3 regions of the Aliifodinibius sp. S!AR15-10 genome follow, and region 2 is predicted to be linked to each of the others. Evidence: riboswitches for the same ligand, from Rfam matches in the RefSeq annotation. Region 2 holds a riboswitch; each other region holds the start of a gene.
What was found. A riboswitch is a leader RNA that binds a small molecule or an ion and turns the genes downstream of it on or off. The one in region 2 is predicted to bind cobalamin.
Positions count from the first base shown of each region.

Region 1 (2,270 bases), on a different contig from region 2:
CAAAGAAAGCCGTCCGGGAGGGAAAGATCTTTATATATCGGTTGCAGTGCTCGTGGGTATCGTTGGATTTGTAGCTGCCGGTGTTCTTCATATTGCACTGGCGGGGATTCTGGGGGTTGCTGTATTGCTGACGTTCAGCGTCATTGAGCCGGGGGAGGCACGGAAGTCGGTTGACTGGACCGTTTTAATTGTCATCGGGGCTGCCCTTGGATTGGGTAAGGCAATGGAGGTTAGCGGGGCCGCGGAGATGATTGGGAACTGGATGGTAGAGATGACCAGTGCCTATGGTCCCCGTGCCGTATTGGCCGGCATTGTGATTGTAACGGCTGTGTTAACTGAGATCATTACCAACAACGGGGCGGTTGCCTTAATGTTCCCCATTGTGTTGTCGGTGGCGGAATCCCAGAGTTTTGAAGCGCGTGGATTGTTTGTCGCCATGACACTGGCGGCCTCAATGTCACTTTTAACCCCGATCGGATACCAGACCAACCTGATGGTGTATGGACCCGGTAATTACCGGTTTACAGATTTTTTTAAAGTAGGATTTCCACTGGCGCTGGTATTATGGCTCGTGGTTATTTTGGTAACTCCCATCATATGGCCACTGTGATAATTTCAACCATGTTCGATGCTTTTAATACAGCAATTAGGTTAAAAGTCGGAAGACCCGTATAATTAGCACGCTAATGTTAACATACTGATTCAGTTTTGGTCATCCGCCGGCTGCGGATGTGAAAAGGGAATCCGGTGACTGAGCGCAAGCTTGGGAGTCCGGAGCAGTCCCCGCTGCTGTAAATCCTGTCAAAGCTCAGGCGATAACCACTGTCCGCTGTTGCGGGCGGGAAGGAACCTGGGCCGGGATAAGCCAGAAGACCTGCCATCCTGATGAAGGAAAAGCTTTCGGGAAGAAAAGCGGACCTATGATTTCATTCATTCACCGTCTCTCTTATTTACTACTTACCGCCTCGCTACTGGTTTGTTGTAGCAATACCAATCGCCAGTCAAATAGAAAAGCACAGCCAGTTACCCATGCCGATTATTACCCTGCTCAAAAAGTTGAGGTCAACTTTGCCACAGGATTTGATATCAGCTATCACGAGGGATACAAACGGCTGGATATTCTGAATCCCTACCAGGATCAAACGGATACCCTGCACTACATCCTTATTCCAAGGGGAGCAAATCTGCCCGAATATGATGTTCAGGCCCAGGTTATTGAGACTCCCGTTCGCAGTATGATCGCCACATCCACAACGCATGTAGGACTTACCAATATGTTAGAGGAAAATTCGGTGATCAAGGGTATCACACAGCCCGAATATGTTTATAATAAAGAGATACGCCGGCGTTTGGAGCAGGGGGAAGTGGAGGGGTTTTCAGGTAGCGAGTTTAACAAAGAACAGGCGCTGGCACTGAATCCCCAGCTAATTATGGTGTCGGGTGGACAAGCCTCACAATTTGATAATTACCGGGTGTTACTGGATTCGGGTATTAATTTGTTGGTCAATTCAGAGTGGCTGGAACAGACGCCGCTGGGCAAGGCAGAGTGGGTAAAGATGATGGGCGCATTGCTGAATAAAGAGTCGCTGGCCAACCGGCGATTCAATGAAGTTATAGAACGATATCAGCAGCTTAAGAACAAAGTGGAAAATGTGGCGGAAAAACCGCTTGTGATCAACAATATGCCGTATAAGGGGGCGTGGTTCGTGTCGGGCGGAGATAGTTTTACCGCCCAATTCCTTAAAGATGCCGGAGCGGACTATTCCTGGTACGACACCCACTCCACAGGCGGATTGAGACTGGGTTTTGAGGCGGTTTATGAAGTGGGGTTGAAAGCGGATATTTGGATAAACCCCGGGAGCGCGAAATCCCTGCAGGATATATTAGCCCAAGACAGCCGGTTTAAAGATTTTAAGTCCTTTAAAACTAGGCAGGTTTTCAATAATAACCGGAGGCTGAGCGAATCGGGGGGAAACGATTTTTGGGAGACCGGCGTGGTACACCCTGAACGAATTTTGGCGGATTTAATCAAGATTATACACCCAACCCTGTTGCCGGATCACGAGCTGTATTACTACCAAAAGCTGGACTGATGTCGGAATCCCAAGCAGATAATAAACTTGAACGTACTTCAATGAGCATCCGGTGGTATTTCATTGCATTGCTCGCGGGCACTGTGCTGTTGTTTGTTGTGAATTTAGCCTTGGGTTCGGTGGATATTCCCATTGGTGAGATTGTCAGCATATTACTGGGTGACGGTTCTACCCATG
Region 1 is NZ_JAMQKA010000015.1:41,388-43,657, forward strand. Features, by position in the region: gene NC796_RS11750 (SLC13 family permease) at 1-610, shown strand, start outside; cobalamin riboswitch at 693-897, shown strand; gene NC796_RS11755 (ABC transporter substrate-binding protein) at 921-2,093, shown strand; gene NC796_RS11760 (iron ABC transporter permease) at 2,093-2,270, shown strand, end outside.
Region 1: linked by a shared signal. The riboswitch ahead of NC796_RS11755 (ABC transporter substrate-binding protein) and the one ahead of metE (5-methyltetrahydropteroyltriglutamate--homocysteine S-methyltransferase) in region 2 are both predicted to bind cobalamin.

Region 2 (2,270 bases):
TTCCTTTTCAGACAATACGTCATATGCCTTAGAGAAAGCGGCTTTGGATTTCGCATCCAGGTCCATCGCCAGGAATGGCTCATCAATTTGTACCCAGTCCACCCCCATCGCTTCCAGCTTGTGGAGAATCTCCTGGTACACCGGGAGCAGGCGATCCAACAGCTCGAGCCTGTGAAAACTGTCTGGGGCATTTTTCTCCTTTCCCAGCAGCAGGTAGCTGACGGGACCGATCAGCACGGGTTTGGTCACTACCCCGACCGATTTGGCCTCCTCGTATTCGTCAAACACCTTGGAGGAGAGGCACTGGAAGGTCTGGTCTTCCGTAAATTCCGGGACGATGTAGTGATAATTGGTGTTGAACCACTTGGTCATCTCCATCGCCTGGATGTCGTGCTGCCCGTCCTGCAGTCCGCGTGCCATTGCAAAGTAGGTATCGATCGGGTAGCTGTTGATCTTGTCATTTTCCTGTTGATACAGTTCCTGGTAGCGCTCCGGGATCGCCCCCAGCAACAAGGTCATGTCCAGCACCTGGTCGTAAAGCGAAAAGTCGTTGGAGGGCACCAGGTCGAGACCCGCCTCTTTCTGTTTGGTCCAGTGCAGCACGCGCAGGGCGGAGGCCGATTCCACCAGCTTTGCTTTGTCAATTTCGTCGTTCCAGTACGATTCTACCAGACGTTTCAGGTCTCTGTTGATACCTATCCGCGGGTATCCGAGATTGTGGGTAAGCATAGTGTAATCCTTATTTTTAGCTTTGAATGAGTGGCCGGTGGGAATGCTAAAAACGTTGAATATGACAGCCGGAAGTATGAGAGTACAAGAGATACAGTACGGTGATGCAGGCAACTTCCTTCACTGCCTTTCAACAACGCCTTAACTCCCGAAGGCCTTATTTACTTGACTTGAAGGCAGGTCTCCTGACTTACCGACGCTTTCTTTTGCCTTCCCGCCTCGTTTGGGGCTGAGACAGTGGCCATGGAGTCTGCCAAACTTAGAGAAATCTACTGCGGAAACGTTGAATTTGGCCAGCTCCCGAGCTCTTTATCGTTAAATAGTGTGTTACTATTCGCCTCAAAAGACCCCGGGAGTTGACTCAAACCAACATTCCCTCGCTACAATTTTCTAAGCCCGACAGACTCCTATCAAAGAAATATATCGGATTACAGTTGCGGGAACAGTTCCGGGTTTGCACCGGATTCCCTTTTCATCCCGACAGCCGTCGGGACACCTTCAAATCCATTAATACAAGTAAGTGGCTGGCCCCTTCATTGTCAATGAAAACTTTTCCACAAAATGGTGTTAGTTATCAACAATGGAGGGTTGATTACAGGGGGGCGGCATATTTCGCGGATTATGCAGACCTCGTTTACCGATTGAAAATTTATATTATAAGAGCCTGAATCAGGTTATTCGGTAGATACCATGAGGTATCAGCCTTATCCATAGCGCGGGAATTAATTCCCGCGCAAGTGACAGGGCATTTCCCACGATGGTTGCTATGTTTTAACCGGTAAACACTTTACAGATTTATGTTGGGATAGAACAGTTAACCGATCTGCGAGATCTGCGCAATCCGCGGGAGTTAACGTATGCCGAAGAAATTCAGTTTTGGGATTGGAATTGCTGTGATAATGCCTCTTCCACCGACTGCCGAAGGAAATCGGTGATCAGGGGATCTGGTAGGAGAGTCTTGCCGCTCCACTTGAAATCGAGCCCCTCCAGCCGTTCAGCCACGGCTTGCTCGCGACCGCCGGAAGACAGGAAGAGCGGTACCACAATGACATCGCCAAACTGCACGGCCTGCCGCACCAGTGCTCGCAAGTTGGCTTTCGCCTGATTGAAAATGGTGTCGGAAGCATCATCGCGCACCGTGGTGGCAAAGATCTGTTTGTAGGGTATGCCCTTTTCTTTTTGAATAGACTGAATTTTTCGGGAGAGGCTCTCCATCGTGTCGATCCACTTCTTGTTGTCAGCCTCGGCATTTGGACCATGGGCTACCAGCAGTACCGTCTCACTTGATGGATCAGAGCTCAGTTCCTGGATACGTTCACTAAGGATTCGGGCTACCACGGGATGATCATCCAGGGGAGGAGCTAAGGCAATATCGACATCTGTGGAGATCTGTGGCAGGTTTTCTGGCATATAAAAGCGGTGACGGCCGTCTGAAGCGTGAGTACTGGAATCCTCTTTAATCCCCATCATCTGCTTGTATTCGTCGATATGGTGCATCAGCGGCATCTTCGGGTCGGGCAACGAATCACGCTTGCCCAGCA
Region 2 is NZ_JAMQKA010000010.1:55,000-57,269, forward strand. Features, by position in the region: gene metE (5-methyltetrahydropteroyltriglutamate--homocysteine S-methyltransferase) at 1-729, opposite strand, end outside; cobalamin riboswitch at 887-1,244, opposite strand; gene NC796_RS08715 (CbiX/SirB N-terminal domain-containing protein) at 1,600-2,270, opposite strand, start outside.

Region 3 (2,270 bases), on a different contig from region 2:
AACAGCCAAAAACATGGCCACAAATAAACACAGGTTGATGGTTGTTTGGCGGTCTGATTTCATGGAATTATTTGTTTGGATGTGGGAATGATTTTAGTATTCGAGGCTAATATGTTGATGATATCAACTGTATCAGTCTGACATCGCTCGTTCGTATATTTCGGTTAGGAGAGATTCAAACTCTTTGAGTTTATCATTATCAATGGATTCGGTGAGTTCACTGTGCACTTTTTGATCCATTTCCCTGGCTTTTTGTAGTTCGTTCATTCCTTGTTTGGTAACCAGAAGAATCTTTCTTCGCTTGTCCTTTGGATCGGTAGCACGTGCAACGAAATGCTTCTCTTCAAGGCCATCAATATGCCGGAGTACCGCTGATTTGTCTCTATCGACGATTTCGGCAAGCTCTTTGAGGATGAGGCCCTCTTCGTTATCAAGAATATTGAGCACAAAGTACTGTTCCAGTGTAAGGGCAATCTCATCTTTAGTAAATCGCTTGGTGAGCATCCGTTTTATCCCTTTGAGGCTGTAAGCCATTTTACAGCCCAGGGTGATGCAGTATAGTTTCTGTTTCAAGGGTAACTTCTTAGTCTAAATTTCTAATGGGACCAAAGAAATGGGTATTAGTTGATATATGCAACTAAATTGGATGTAAAGAAATGTAAGGGATGTAAATTGCTTTCAATGGAACAGGAAACTGAGAATACTTAAAGAATCTGAAGGGAATAAATATAGTTTAAGCCCTTTGATTTATAACTCTTAGCCTGTATTTTCCCGGAGTGCATTGGTTCTCAAACTTCGAGTGTTAGAAGTGAGATTAAAAGGGAATCCGGTGATTCTGTATATGTAGTTTATACAGACAAATCCGGAGCATTCCCCGATGCTGTAATTCCCAGCTCTGAACCGTTCAGAGTTATGGGTTATTCGCTAGTAACCACTGTCCGAAAAAGACGGACGGGAAGGGGCGGATGACCGGGATAAGCCAGAAGACCTGCCAGTGCATCTGCATTCGTAGCTTTCGGGAGAAAAGCGAAGAATAAATGCGTGGTGCACAATTACCCGTGTTTATGCCCTTCTGGACTTTCCCAAAGGTGCGAATGATGTCTTAATCATCATTTGTAACCTAACTATTGGATAAAATATGCAATTCTCATATATAAGCAGGGCAGCTTTTACTGTCCTATTGTTATCGCTGATAGCCTTACCTCTGTCAGCTCAAATTGATACCTCGAAAACCTATACGCTGGAAGAAGTAATTATTAGTGCAAATCGCTGGGAGGAATCTGCCCGGAGTGTGGGGCGGAATGTAACAGTAATCAGCAGCGAAGAGCTACGGAATTCAACATACTATAGCGTGGGAGAATTATTGGCCGAACAGCAAAGTTTGCACATGGTGGGCGATGGACAGACGCCCGGTGCTGTACAGAGTGCATTTTTGCGGAATACAAATAGTAATCACGCTGTGATCATGATCGATGGTGTTCGAATCAGTGACCCCTCAACGGCAAGCAACAGCCCTGATCTTTCTGAACTTTCACTGGCACGGGTGGAACGCATTGAGATTGTGAGAGGGTCCCACAGTACCCTATATGGTTCATCGGCTATCGGGGGGGCTGTCAATATTATTACGCGAGGTTTCGGAACGCCCGGCTTTAGTGGGACTGTAGGGAGCAAACACGGGGTTTTTGGGAAAGGAACTTATTCAACTGCCAATCAGATTGATTTAAACTATACGACTCCGAGGGGATTTTATGCTGATTTTGGCCTTGCTCATGAGATGACTAATGGCCTTGATGCTACAATCGATACCGTACAAAATCCGCCGAGTTTTAATCCCCAAGACCAAGATGATTTTGATAAATTAGACCTTTCCGGTGAGCTAGGTTATAAAACGGATCGATTTGGATACTTTGTCTCCTACCGCAGGGAAGATCAAACCAGCGACGTTGATCAAGGTGCCTACAGCGATGCGCGGGATGCGTATACAAATTTTATGCGCGATTTCTTTGCTTATGGCGGTTCTTTTACGCTTTCTGATGATGTAGAGCTGAAATATAATGGGGCTTATTCCGATTTGGCCCGAGACTTTGTCAACGACTCATCTATCGTTGACCAGGCCGGAAATTACGACGGAAGCTACATTGAAAATAATTACGAAGGCTCACTCTGGGAAAATGAGTTGACCGCTCATTGGGAGTCCAATGCTATTTCGACAATCATAGGTATTGGAAATATCCAACAAACGATGAGTTCTCATACCTACACGTACCTAA
Region 3 is NZ_JAMQKA010000057.1:22,660-24,929, reverse strand. Features, by position in the region: gene NC796_RS23140 (efflux RND transporter periplasmic adaptor subunit) at 1-63, opposite strand, end outside; gene NC796_RS23135 (MarR family transcriptional regulator) at 133-573, opposite strand; cobalamin riboswitch at 766-1,011, shown strand; gene NC796_RS23130 (TonB-dependent receptor domain-containing protein) at 1,139-2,270, shown strand, end outside.
Region 3: linked by a shared signal. The riboswitch ahead of NC796_RS23130 (TonB-dependent receptor domain-containing protein) and the one ahead of metE (5-methyltetrahydropteroyltriglutamate--homocysteine S-methyltransferase) in region 2 are both predicted to bind cobalamin.